Regions from separate parts of the Devosia sp. MC521 genome, predicted to be linked through region 1. Evidence: predicted binding sites of a transcription regulator. Region 1 holds the regulator's gene; each other region holds the start of a gene.

What was found. Region 1 encodes PhoB, which activates phosphate uptake and scavenging genes when phosphate is short. Its sites were predicted from a motif close to TGTCATNNANCTGTCAT; they were not measured.
Region 2: the regulator PhoB is predicted to act here: its motif matches at 1,265-1,281, upstream of H4N61_RS14775 (YdcH family protein).
Region 3: the regulator PhoB is predicted to act here: its motif matches at 1,423-1,439, upstream of ugpB (sn-glycerol-3-phosphate ABC transporter substrate-binding protein UgpB).

What each region holds. Positions count from the first base shown of each region.
Region 1 is NZ_CP059902.1:2,564,543-2,567,796, reverse strand. Features, by position in the region: gene H4N61_RS12285 (autotransporter outer membrane beta-barrel domain-containing protein) at 1-475, opposite strand, end outside; gene phoB (phosphate regulon transcriptional regulator PhoB) at 744-1,445, opposite strand; gene phoU (phosphate signaling complex protein PhoU) at 1,545-2,258, opposite strand; gene pstB (phosphate ABC transporter ATP-binding protein PstB) at 2,279-3,046, opposite strand; gene pstA (phosphate ABC transporter permease PstA) at 3,126-3,254, opposite strand, start outside.
Region 2 is NZ_CP059902.1:3,065,685-3,068,938, forward strand. Features, by position in the region: gene H4N61_RS14760 (5-(carboxyamino)imidazole ribonucleotide synthase) at 1-375, opposite strand, end outside; gene purE (5-(carboxyamino)imidazole ribonucleotide mutase) at 382-873, opposite strand; gene H4N61_RS14770 (DUF465 domain-containing protein) at 947-1,162, opposite strand; gene H4N61_RS14775 (YdcH family protein) at 1,317-1,493, shown strand; gene H4N61_RS14780 (sigma-54 dependent transcriptional regulator) at 1,672-3,156, shown strand.
Region 3 is NZ_CP059902.1:686,280-689,533, forward strand. Features, by position in the region: gene ugpB (sn-glycerol-3-phosphate ABC transporter substrate-binding protein UgpB) at 1-1,232, opposite strand, end outside; gene H4N61_RS03295 (ROK family protein) at 1,597-2,511, shown strand; gene H4N61_RS03300 (copper homeostasis protein CutC) at 2,508-3,227, shown strand; gene H4N61_RS03305 (M81 family metallopeptidase) at 3,224-3,254, opposite strand, start outside.

The DNA.
Region 1 (3,254 bases):
TGCCACTATTGTCCAACGTCACATTGAGCACATTATTGGCGCTGTTTTCGACCTGGATACCTGTGCCCGCCCAGCTGCCCTTGGTCTCAATCGTTCCGGTGTTGGTGAGTGTGAAATAATCACCAGTGGCGTAGACGCCATAGGAGCAGTCTTCGTAGGAGAAGATGCCGCCGTGATTGACCACTCGCGTGTTAGCTGCCAGCGTTTCCAGCGCGTAGGTGGCGCTTCCGCGATTTTCGATCGTACCGTAGTTCGTGATCACCGTATCCAAGCCGGTGATGGAAATCACGTTGCTTGTGGAGTCCAAGGTGCCACCACTTGCGATAAAGAGCGTGTCCCCGATCCCGGAAAGGCTCTGAGCACCTCCGGTTTGACCTTCACTGATGGTGATATCTCGGGCCTGCGCTGCGGTGATATTGGTAGCAGCAAGTAGGGCGACGATCGCCGGTACAACGGCAATTGGCTTTGACAACATAGTGGCGCGGCAATCTGCAGCTTTTGGCGCTGCTCAACAAATCAGGAGACACGAAGAATATTATGGTTAATTCTATGATATGAAAGGACTTTACACGTCAAGCGTCTGATTTGGTGGATTGCGTTATTGGGCCTCGTAGAACACGCAAAACAGTTTCGATGCGCCCCGCGCAGAGAGATTTTTTGGCTTTTTTCTGATCAGCGGCGACTTGCGGTGACCAGAAAACAGTGCCGAGTGTCAGACCTTGTTGTGCCTAAGGGCACGCGATCTAAGCCAGTTGCGAGAAGCGTTCGTCGAAGGAGTAGCCGGCGCCGCGGACCGTGCGGATGGGGTCGGCTTCCTTGCCACGGTTGATGGCGCGGCGGAGGCGGCCGATATGGACGTCCACAGTGCGTTCGTCGACATAGACGTCATTGCCCCAAACGCCGTCGAGAAGCTGCTCGCGGGTGTAGACGCGGCCCGGATGGGTCATGAGGTATTCGAGCAGGCGATATTCTGTCGGCCCAAGGTGAATGTCTCGGGACCCACGGCTGACGCGGTGAGTGGTGCGGTCTAGCTCAAGCTCACCAACCTTAAGCGCGTTCGTCACAAGGCTTGGGCTCGCCCGGCGCAGCAGCGCTTGAATACGGGCGACGAGTTCGGGGACAGAGAATGGCTTGACGATGTAATCGTCTGCGCCGGTGGTGAGACCGCGTACGCGCTCTTCTTCTTCGCCGCGGGCCGTGAGCATAATAATTGGAACGCGGGCGGTTTCTTCACGCGCACGCAGGCGACGGCAGATTTCGATGCCGGAAACTTCGGGTAACATCCAATCGAGCAAGATCAGGTCAGGGACGCGTTCTGCGATGGCGTGGTGCGCTTCATCGCCGGTTTCCGCTGTGACGACATCAAAGCCTTCAGCCTGCAGATTGTATTGCAGGAGCAGGGAGATGTCGGCTTCGTCTTCGACAACAAGGATCGTCGCGGGCATGGGCGTGCTCCGTCAATCGGCCCGTAGGGACCGTTACTCAATATAGGGGATTTTCGAAGAGTTCGTCACGCCGATTGGGCGACGTGACGAAATTGGCGCTTAGGCTTTGATCTGCTGACGTTGGAGTTCTTGGACGTCGCTGGTGAGCTGCTTACCAGTCGAAAGATAGTAAGCGCGTTCAGCGATATTGGTTGCGTGGTCGCCTACACGTTCAAGGCTCTTGGCGCAGAACAAAAGCTGGGTGCAAGAAGTGATGTTGCGCGGATCTTCCATCATATAGGTGAGGAGTTCGCGGAACAGGGAAGTGTGCATGGCGTCGACATCATCATCACGATTGCAAACGTCAACGGCAGCTTCCGCATCACGATTGGCGTAGGCGTCGAGCGCCTCCTTGAGCTGACCGAGCACGAGAGCGGTCATGTTACGGACGCCGCTGTAGAACGAGGCCTGCAGGTTGATCGTTTCGAGCTTGAGCGAGCGGCGGGCCAATTGCTTGGCCATATCGCCAACGCGCTCAAGATCCGACGCCACGTGGATGGCGGTGATGATCGAACGCAGGTCGGACGCCATTGGCTGACGACGGGCGATCATGGACACGGCCATTTCGTCGATTTTGCGTTGCATGTCGTCAATGCGCTGGTCGGCGATGATGGTCACGTCAGCCAGTTCGCGGTCGAGCTTGAGCAGGGCGCGCGTGCCGTTTTCGACAGCCGTTTCCACCTGACCACCCATTTCGGCGATGGCCTGCGCGAGGGCGAGAAGTTCTTCGTTATACGAGGTAACGATGTGCTCTGTGCCGGTATTGTGTGGCATGGCTGTGCTCTCCCCTTAGATTAACCGATACGGCCCATGATGTAGTCTTGGGTCTGCTTGTGGACAGGGTTGGTGAAGATGTCTTCCGTGTCGCCCTGTTCAATCAGATTACCCAAGTGGAAGAAGGCAGTCTTTTGCGAGACGCGGGCTGCCTGCTGCATCGAGTGGGTGACGATGACGATGGTGTAATTGGTCCGCAGCTCGTCAATGAGCTCTTCGATGATGGCGGTTGCAATCGGGTCGAGGGCCGAGCAGGGCTCGTCCATGAGAATGACTTCTGGGCCAACGGCGATGGCGCGGGCAATGCACAGACGTTGCTGCTGACCGCCGGACAGGCCGGTGCCTGGTTCCTGCAAGCGATCCTTCACTTCGTTCCAGAGACCTGCCTTTTGCAGCGAGGAGGTGACGATAGCGTCGAGATCGGTCTTATTGCGGGCAAGTCCGTGAATGCGTGGGCCGTAGGCGACGTTGTCGTAAATCGACTTCGGAAACGGGTTCGGCTTTTGGAACACCATGCCAACGCGGGCGCGCAGTTCAACCACGTCAAGGTCTGGCGCGTAAATGTCCTGACCGTCGAGTTCGATTTTACCGCCAACCTTGGCGCCTTCAATGGTGTCGTTCATGCGATTGATGCAGCGCAGGAAGGTCGACTTACCGCAGCCCGATGGACCGATGAAAGCGGTGACAGAGCGATCTGGGATGTCAATGGAAATGCCGTGCAAGGCTTGCTTGGCACCATAGTGCACGGTGACATCGCGGGCAGTCAGACGAATGGGATGCGCGATCATTTCAGACAGATCCGTATTTGCGCCGAGGGCAGTGTGGGCTGTCTTGGCCTTGGAGGCAAGGATATCCATTATGTGATCCTTATGCGCGCTTTTCGAGGCGAGATCTGAGGAAGATCGCGATCGCATTGAGGGAGATCATGAAGGCCAGCAGGACCATGATAGCGGCGGAGGTGCGGGCTTCAAAGAAGTTGCGGTTTTCGTTGCCCTG
Region 2 (3,254 bases), 500 kb from region 1:
AGGCGCGACCGGAATATTCTTGGACGCCAAAAAGCCCTTTTCGGCCAGCCGATCCTGCGAGATCGCCAGCGCTTTAGCGCCGGGACGCAACGGCTTCAGCCCCGCAAGAATTTCCGCTGTTTGCGCGGGCACATTCTCAAACTCATAGGTGATGACATCGACTTGGCTGGCAAAAGCCTTGAGCGCAGCCACATCGTCATAAGCCGCCACCGTCTTAAACGGCGTCACATCAAATGCCGGGCTCTGTGGGTCCGGGCAATAAATATGGCTTTTCAAACCCAGCTTTGCAGCGGCCAAAGCCAACATGCGCCCAAGCTGCCCCCCGCCCAAAATACCAATAGTGGAGCCAGCGGGCAGCGCGGAATCTTGGGTCACGGACGACTACTCAGTATCAGAGGGAAATTGGGGCACAGACGCCGTTTGGCGGGCGCGATGCGCCTCGAGGCGATCGGAAAGTTCATCATCGTTCAGCGCCAAGACAGCTGCCGCCAACAGCGCCGCATTGATAGCGCCCGGCTCGCCAATCGCGAGAGTTCCAACAGGAACTCCGCCCGGCATCTGCACGATGGAATAAAGGCTATCGACGCCCGAAAGCGCCTTGGAGCGCACGGGCACGCCGAACACCGGCAGTATCGTCATCGCGGCAATCATGCCCGGCAGATGCGCCGCGCCACCCGCACCGGCGATAATCACCTTAACGCCTTCAGCTTTGGCGTTGGTGGCAAAATCGACCATGCGCTCAGGCGTACGATGCGCCGAAACGATGCGCGCTTCATATTCGACTTCGAGACTTTCGAGGGTTTCTGCGGCCAGCCGCATAGTTGGCCAATCAGATTGGCTGCCCATAACAATGGCGACGGGTGGCTTGAGCATGGCGTGTCCCTCAGAGCGCTCCACAAAGCGCGGCATTAGCCCAGATTTGGCCATAACTCAAGCAGCCAAGGCCTCAAGCGATGATGTCAGGCAAGAGTATATTTTCCAGCTGAGCGATGCGGTCTTTGAGCGCCAGTTTGCGCTTTTTGAGCCGCTGGATCAGCATTTGATCGGCCATTTGAGACTGCGTTAAAGTCAGGATCGCAGCGTCCAAATCGGCATGTTCCTGGCGTTTTGTTGCCAGTTCAAGACCAAACTGGGCCTCAATTTCCTTAGTCAGGGGCAGCATTCACGCACCAACTTTGTGGGCATATCAGTTACCTCTGGTTAGCCCATGATCATGGAAAATGCATCACATTTTCGAGGACTGCCGCATGGGTGTCGACAAAGCATGAAAGATTTGTGACGATACCCAAGTCCAACACGCTGAAAGGAGTTCTTTAATGACGACTGAAGGCCACATCGCAGCGCTCGAGCGGCGCCATCAGGAACTGGATAAGCAGATCCATTCTGAAATGCAAAATCGCCTCAAAGACGATTTGATGGTTGCTTCGCTCAAACGCAAAAAACTCGAAGTGAAGGACGAACTTTACCGTCTCCAGGGCGCCACGCGGCAATAAATTCTACGAAAGGCAGAGTTTCTCTGGAGGGTCACGGCACAGCCGGGACCCTTTTTCATTTTAGTAAACAAAAGCAAAATCAATAGGATTAACGCCCTCTTAAGGGCAGACCTTCATCGTATTCCCAAAGTGGCACACAGCGATTCGTGTGTCCTGCGACGGGAAGGCCAATAGGTTCATGACGCGTGTTCTGGTGGTTGATGACGATCCGGTCCAGTTGCGGCTCACCGCCGAGATTGCAAACCGTGCCGGGTTCAAACCGCTGACCGCCACTGGTGGCGAACAGGCGCTCTCCATCCTGCGCGAAGATCGCAAAATCGGCGCGATGATTCTCGATCTGGTCATGCCAGATCTCGATGGCATGGGCGTTATGGAAGTGATGCGCCGCGAGGGCATGACGACCCCCGTTATTGTCCAGACCGCAAGCGCCTCACTTGAAACCGTTATCTCGGCCATGCGTCAGGGTGCGGCGGATTATTTCGTCAAACCCGTAAGCCCCGAGCGTCTGGTCATCTCGCTGCGCAACGCCATGAAACTGGATGCGCTCGAATCGGCGATCCGCGCCGAGCACGCCCGCAAATCTGGCACCTTCAGCCACAAGGATATGATCGCAGCGGCCCCTGCTATGGCGCGCGTCATTACCCTCTGTGGCAAAGCCGCCAAGAGCGCGATCCCGGTCCTCATTGAAGGCGAAACTGGTACAGGCAAAGAACTTGTCGCCCGCATCATCCAAGGCACGTCCGAACGTGCCGGAAAACCTTTCGTCACCGTCAATTGCGGTGCCATTCCCCCGAACTTGGTCGAGTCGGTCCTGTTTGGTCACAAGAAGGGCGCGTTCACAGGCGCGCATGCTGACCAGAGCGGCAAGTTCGCTGAAGCCAATGGCGGCACGATCTTCCTTGATGAAGTGGGCGAGCTGCCACTCGAAACGCAGGTCAAGCTCTTGCGTGTCCTACAAGAAGGCGAAATAGAGCCTATCGGCGCAACGCGCCCTGAGCGCGTCAATGTTCGCTTCATATCGGCGACCAACCGGCGCCTGTTGAATCTCGCCAAATCGGGCGAATTCCGCGAAGATCTCTATTACCGTCTTAACGTCTTCCCCATTTATACCCCGCCGCTGCGCGAGCGAATGGAAGACCTCAACGCGCTGGTAAGCCACTTCATTGCCCGTTTCTCAGCTGAAGCTGGCAAGCGTATTTTGGGGCTCACCGCTGAAGCGCAAGCTCTTCTTATGGGCTATGATTGGCCGGGCAATGTCCGTCAGCTCGAAAACGCGGTTTATCGCGCCATTGTGCTCACCGACGGCGCCTTCCTCGAGCCTGCCGATTTCCCCCAGATCTTGGCCCAGTCTGCCGGGCGCGAAGAAGCATTCCGCAGCGTTGCGCTGGCCCCTGTTCCGCGCAATCCAACCCACATCGACGACGCCCCATCTCGCGTGCGCGTGGATATCCTGAGCACCCCCGCTCCCGACAGGTTCCTGAACGACAGCGGGGCCTTGCTGTCCCTGGCAGCCATCGAGCGTGACGCCATCCAGTTTGCCATCGAGCACCACGGCGGTCGCATGTCTCGTGTCGCCAGAGCCTTGGGCATTGGCCGCTCGACCCTTTATCGCAAGCTCCATGAATATGGCTTGGCCGAAGGTTTGGTTACCGACGCTGCTTAATAAAGCCAGCACGAACGTGATGAACAAACTTCGACGTTAACCACGTTGCTTACCGAGGCGTTAAGAGATTAGCGCGATTTTGCGGGAAGTTTTTAACG
Region 3 (3,254 bases), 1.9 Mb from region 1:
TTGAGAACGGCCTGGAACTCTTCGTCGATCACGGTACGGATCTGCGGCATGTTGCCGAAGCGAACGCCCTTCGAGTTTTCAGTCGGTGGGTTGAGGTTGATCTGCTGGATAGCGATGTCCGAACCTGGGTTTGCGTCGTAATAGCCCTGGCTCTTGGTCAGCTCATAAGCGGCCTGAGTGACAGGCAGGTAACCCGTTTCCTGGTGGAACTTGGCCTGAACTTCAGCCGAAGAGAGGTAGTTCAGGAACTGCGCTACGCCCTTGTATTCAGCGTCTTCGTGACCAGCTAGGGTCCACAGAGTTGCGCCACCAATGATGGAGTTCTGCGGTGCGCCGTCGACGTCGTCAAAGTATGGCAGCATGCCGAAGCCAACTTCAAAGTCCTTGGCATTGGCGAGAACGCCAGCGCGGGAGGCCGAGGAACCCATGAAGATCGCACATTCGCCAGCGTAGAAGCGTGGCGCATTGTCCGAACCGCCGCTGGTACCACCGTACTGGTAGATGCCGGTCTTCTGCCATTCAGCCAGCTTTTCCCAGAGGCGAACGGAGAGGTCGTGGTTAAAGGTCAGTTCGGTGCCGAGACCACCAAAGCCGTTTTCCAGCGAGCCGTATGGCACGTTGTGCAGCGACGAGAGGTTTTCGGTGCCGATCCAGGTGGCCGAATAGCTGATGGCCGTACCGCACGTGGCAGCGCCCGATTCAACGATCTTCTTGCCGAAGTTTTCGATATCGGCCCAGGTCTTTGGCGCGACGTTTGGATCAAGCCCTGCCTTCTCGAAAGCGGTCTTGTTGTAATAGAGAATTGGGGTGGAGGAGTTGAACGGCATCGAAAGCATATTGCCTTCGGTGTCGGTGTAATAGCCGGTCACGACTGGCAAGAATGCCGATGGATCGAAGTTCGAGCCATGTGCTGCCATCAGTTCGTAAACGGGCAGAACAGCGCCCTTGGCAGCCATCATGGTGCCAGTGCCAACTTCGTAAACCTGCACCAGATGCGGCTGCTCGCCAGCGCGGAAGGCGGCGATGGTGCTGATCATGGATTCTTCGTATTCGCCACGATAGGACGGAACGACCTTAAATTCGCTCTGGCTGGCGTTGAAGTCTGCAGCAAGCGCTTCCACGCGTTCGCCCAGTTCGCCACCCATGGAGTGCCACCAGTTGAGTTCGGTCTGCGCAAAGGCAACCGAGGTGCTCAGGGCAAGGGTGATAGCGGCAAGTGCCGCGCGGTTCATCGTCTTCATCTTCTGTCTCCCATAGGACAGGTCAGCATCGACCCAAGTCCCGCCAGACTGGATTTCGTGAACGACATTTGAGCTGCGGATTTTTCCGTTTCAGCTCACCGAATTTGGTGTCGTACCCGCCGACGTTTTCTGCGGGCATGGCTCCTCTAACGATGCTGCTTGACGCTTCCTTGAAGCTTTGGTGACGTTACCATGACAGTGCACAACCATCCGTCGCAGCTGTGTTTGTGATCGAATATGGGGTGCCGGACGCCGCGGTGGTCTGGATTACGCTGCGGACTCTTGCGGCGCAGGCAAACCCATGTCACACGCCGTAAGCATCGGCCGTGCCTTATAGGGAAGTCGCCAGCCTCTCATGATCACCTGTTTCGATATTGGCGGCACCACGATTAAGGCCGCAGTTGCCCACAGTGCGACAGACATTGTCTCGCTCGGTCGCGTCGCCACACCAGCGCACGACTTTGACGCCTTTGCCGATGCCATCGCGGCACTCATCGCCCAAGGCGGCGCACCTGCAGGGGCGGCCATCGCCATTTCCATTGCTGGCGTCGTTGACCCGGCAACCAATGTCGCCACGGTTGCCAATATCCCGTGCATCAACGGTCGTGCCCTCGGGCCAGATCTCAGTGCCAAGCTCTCTCGCCCCGTCATCGTCGGCAATGATGCAGATTGTTTCGCCTTGGCCGAAGCCCATGCGGGCGCGGGCAAGGGGTTTAACGTCGTCTTCGGCGTCATTCTCGGCACCGGCGTCGGTGGCGGCATTATTGCCGATGGACGTCTCATTCGCGGTGCTGGCGGGTTCTCTGGCGAATGGGGCCACGCCACCATTGTCCAAACTGAAACCCAGGCCTGGCCGCACAAAATTGCGCATATGGCGTGCGGTTGTGGCCAGCTTGGCTGCACCGACACTATCGGCGGCGCCCGCGGTTTGGAGCGCCTTCATGCCCAAATCCATGGCCAAACGCTCTCGAGCCTCGACATTGTCTTCGCATGGGGGCAGGGCGATACTCAATCAACCCGGACCATGACGCTTTACACCGAGCTCCTTGCGGCCCCGCTCGCCTTGCTGGTGAACGTGCTTGGCCCCGACATTATCCCCGTCGGCGGTGGCCTAGGGAATAGTCCCGAGCTAGTGGCAGCGCTTGACGCCGCCGTTCGCCCGCGCATTCTGCGCAAGCTTGACCGACCACTCATCGTTCCAGCCCAACTGACTGTCGATGCAGGCCTCATCGGCGCTGCAAGCTTGGCCTATTCGGAGGGCGTGGTATGACCTTGCTAGAAGTTTGCGTTGATAGCCTCTCGGGCATTCAAGCGGCAGTCGAAGGCGGCGCTGACCGCATCGAGCTCTGCTCGTCGCTCGAATATGGCGGGCTCACGCCTTTTGCTGGCTTGGCGAAACTGGCATCGAGCACGCCGATCCCCGTCCGCATGATGGTGCGTCCCCGCGCCGGAGACTTCGTCTTCGACGATTACGAGCTGGCCATTATGATCAGCGATATCGAAACCGCCCGGACCAATCATCTCGGCGTTGTCTTGGGCGCCAGCCTGCCCAGTGGCGCGCTCGATATGCGCCGCCTCGAAATCCTCTGCCAGATGGCGGGCGACACGCCTCGCACACTGCATCGCTGCGTCGATCTCGTGCCTGATGTTGAAGAAGCCGTCGAACAGGCCATTGCGCTCGGCTTCGATACGATTTTGACGTCAGGGCGTCAGCTTTCCGCTGAGGCTGGCATTGAAGACATCGCCAAGATGCACGAAGCCGCCAAGGGGCGGATCACCATTATGCCGGGTTCAGGCGTGTCCTCGGTCAATGCCCGTCGCATTCTCAATCGTGTGCCGGTGTCGGTTGTCCACGCCTCGTGCTCGGAGCGCGCTCCGGCAGAGGACACGGAAGGCGCGAAGCGCTTGGGCTTTGTCAGCCCCAACCGCCGCGTCACCTCCCGCGATAAAGTGCTCGAACTTCGAGCCGTCCTCTCAGCGCACTAAAGAGCGCGCTGAGACCACTTCATTTCT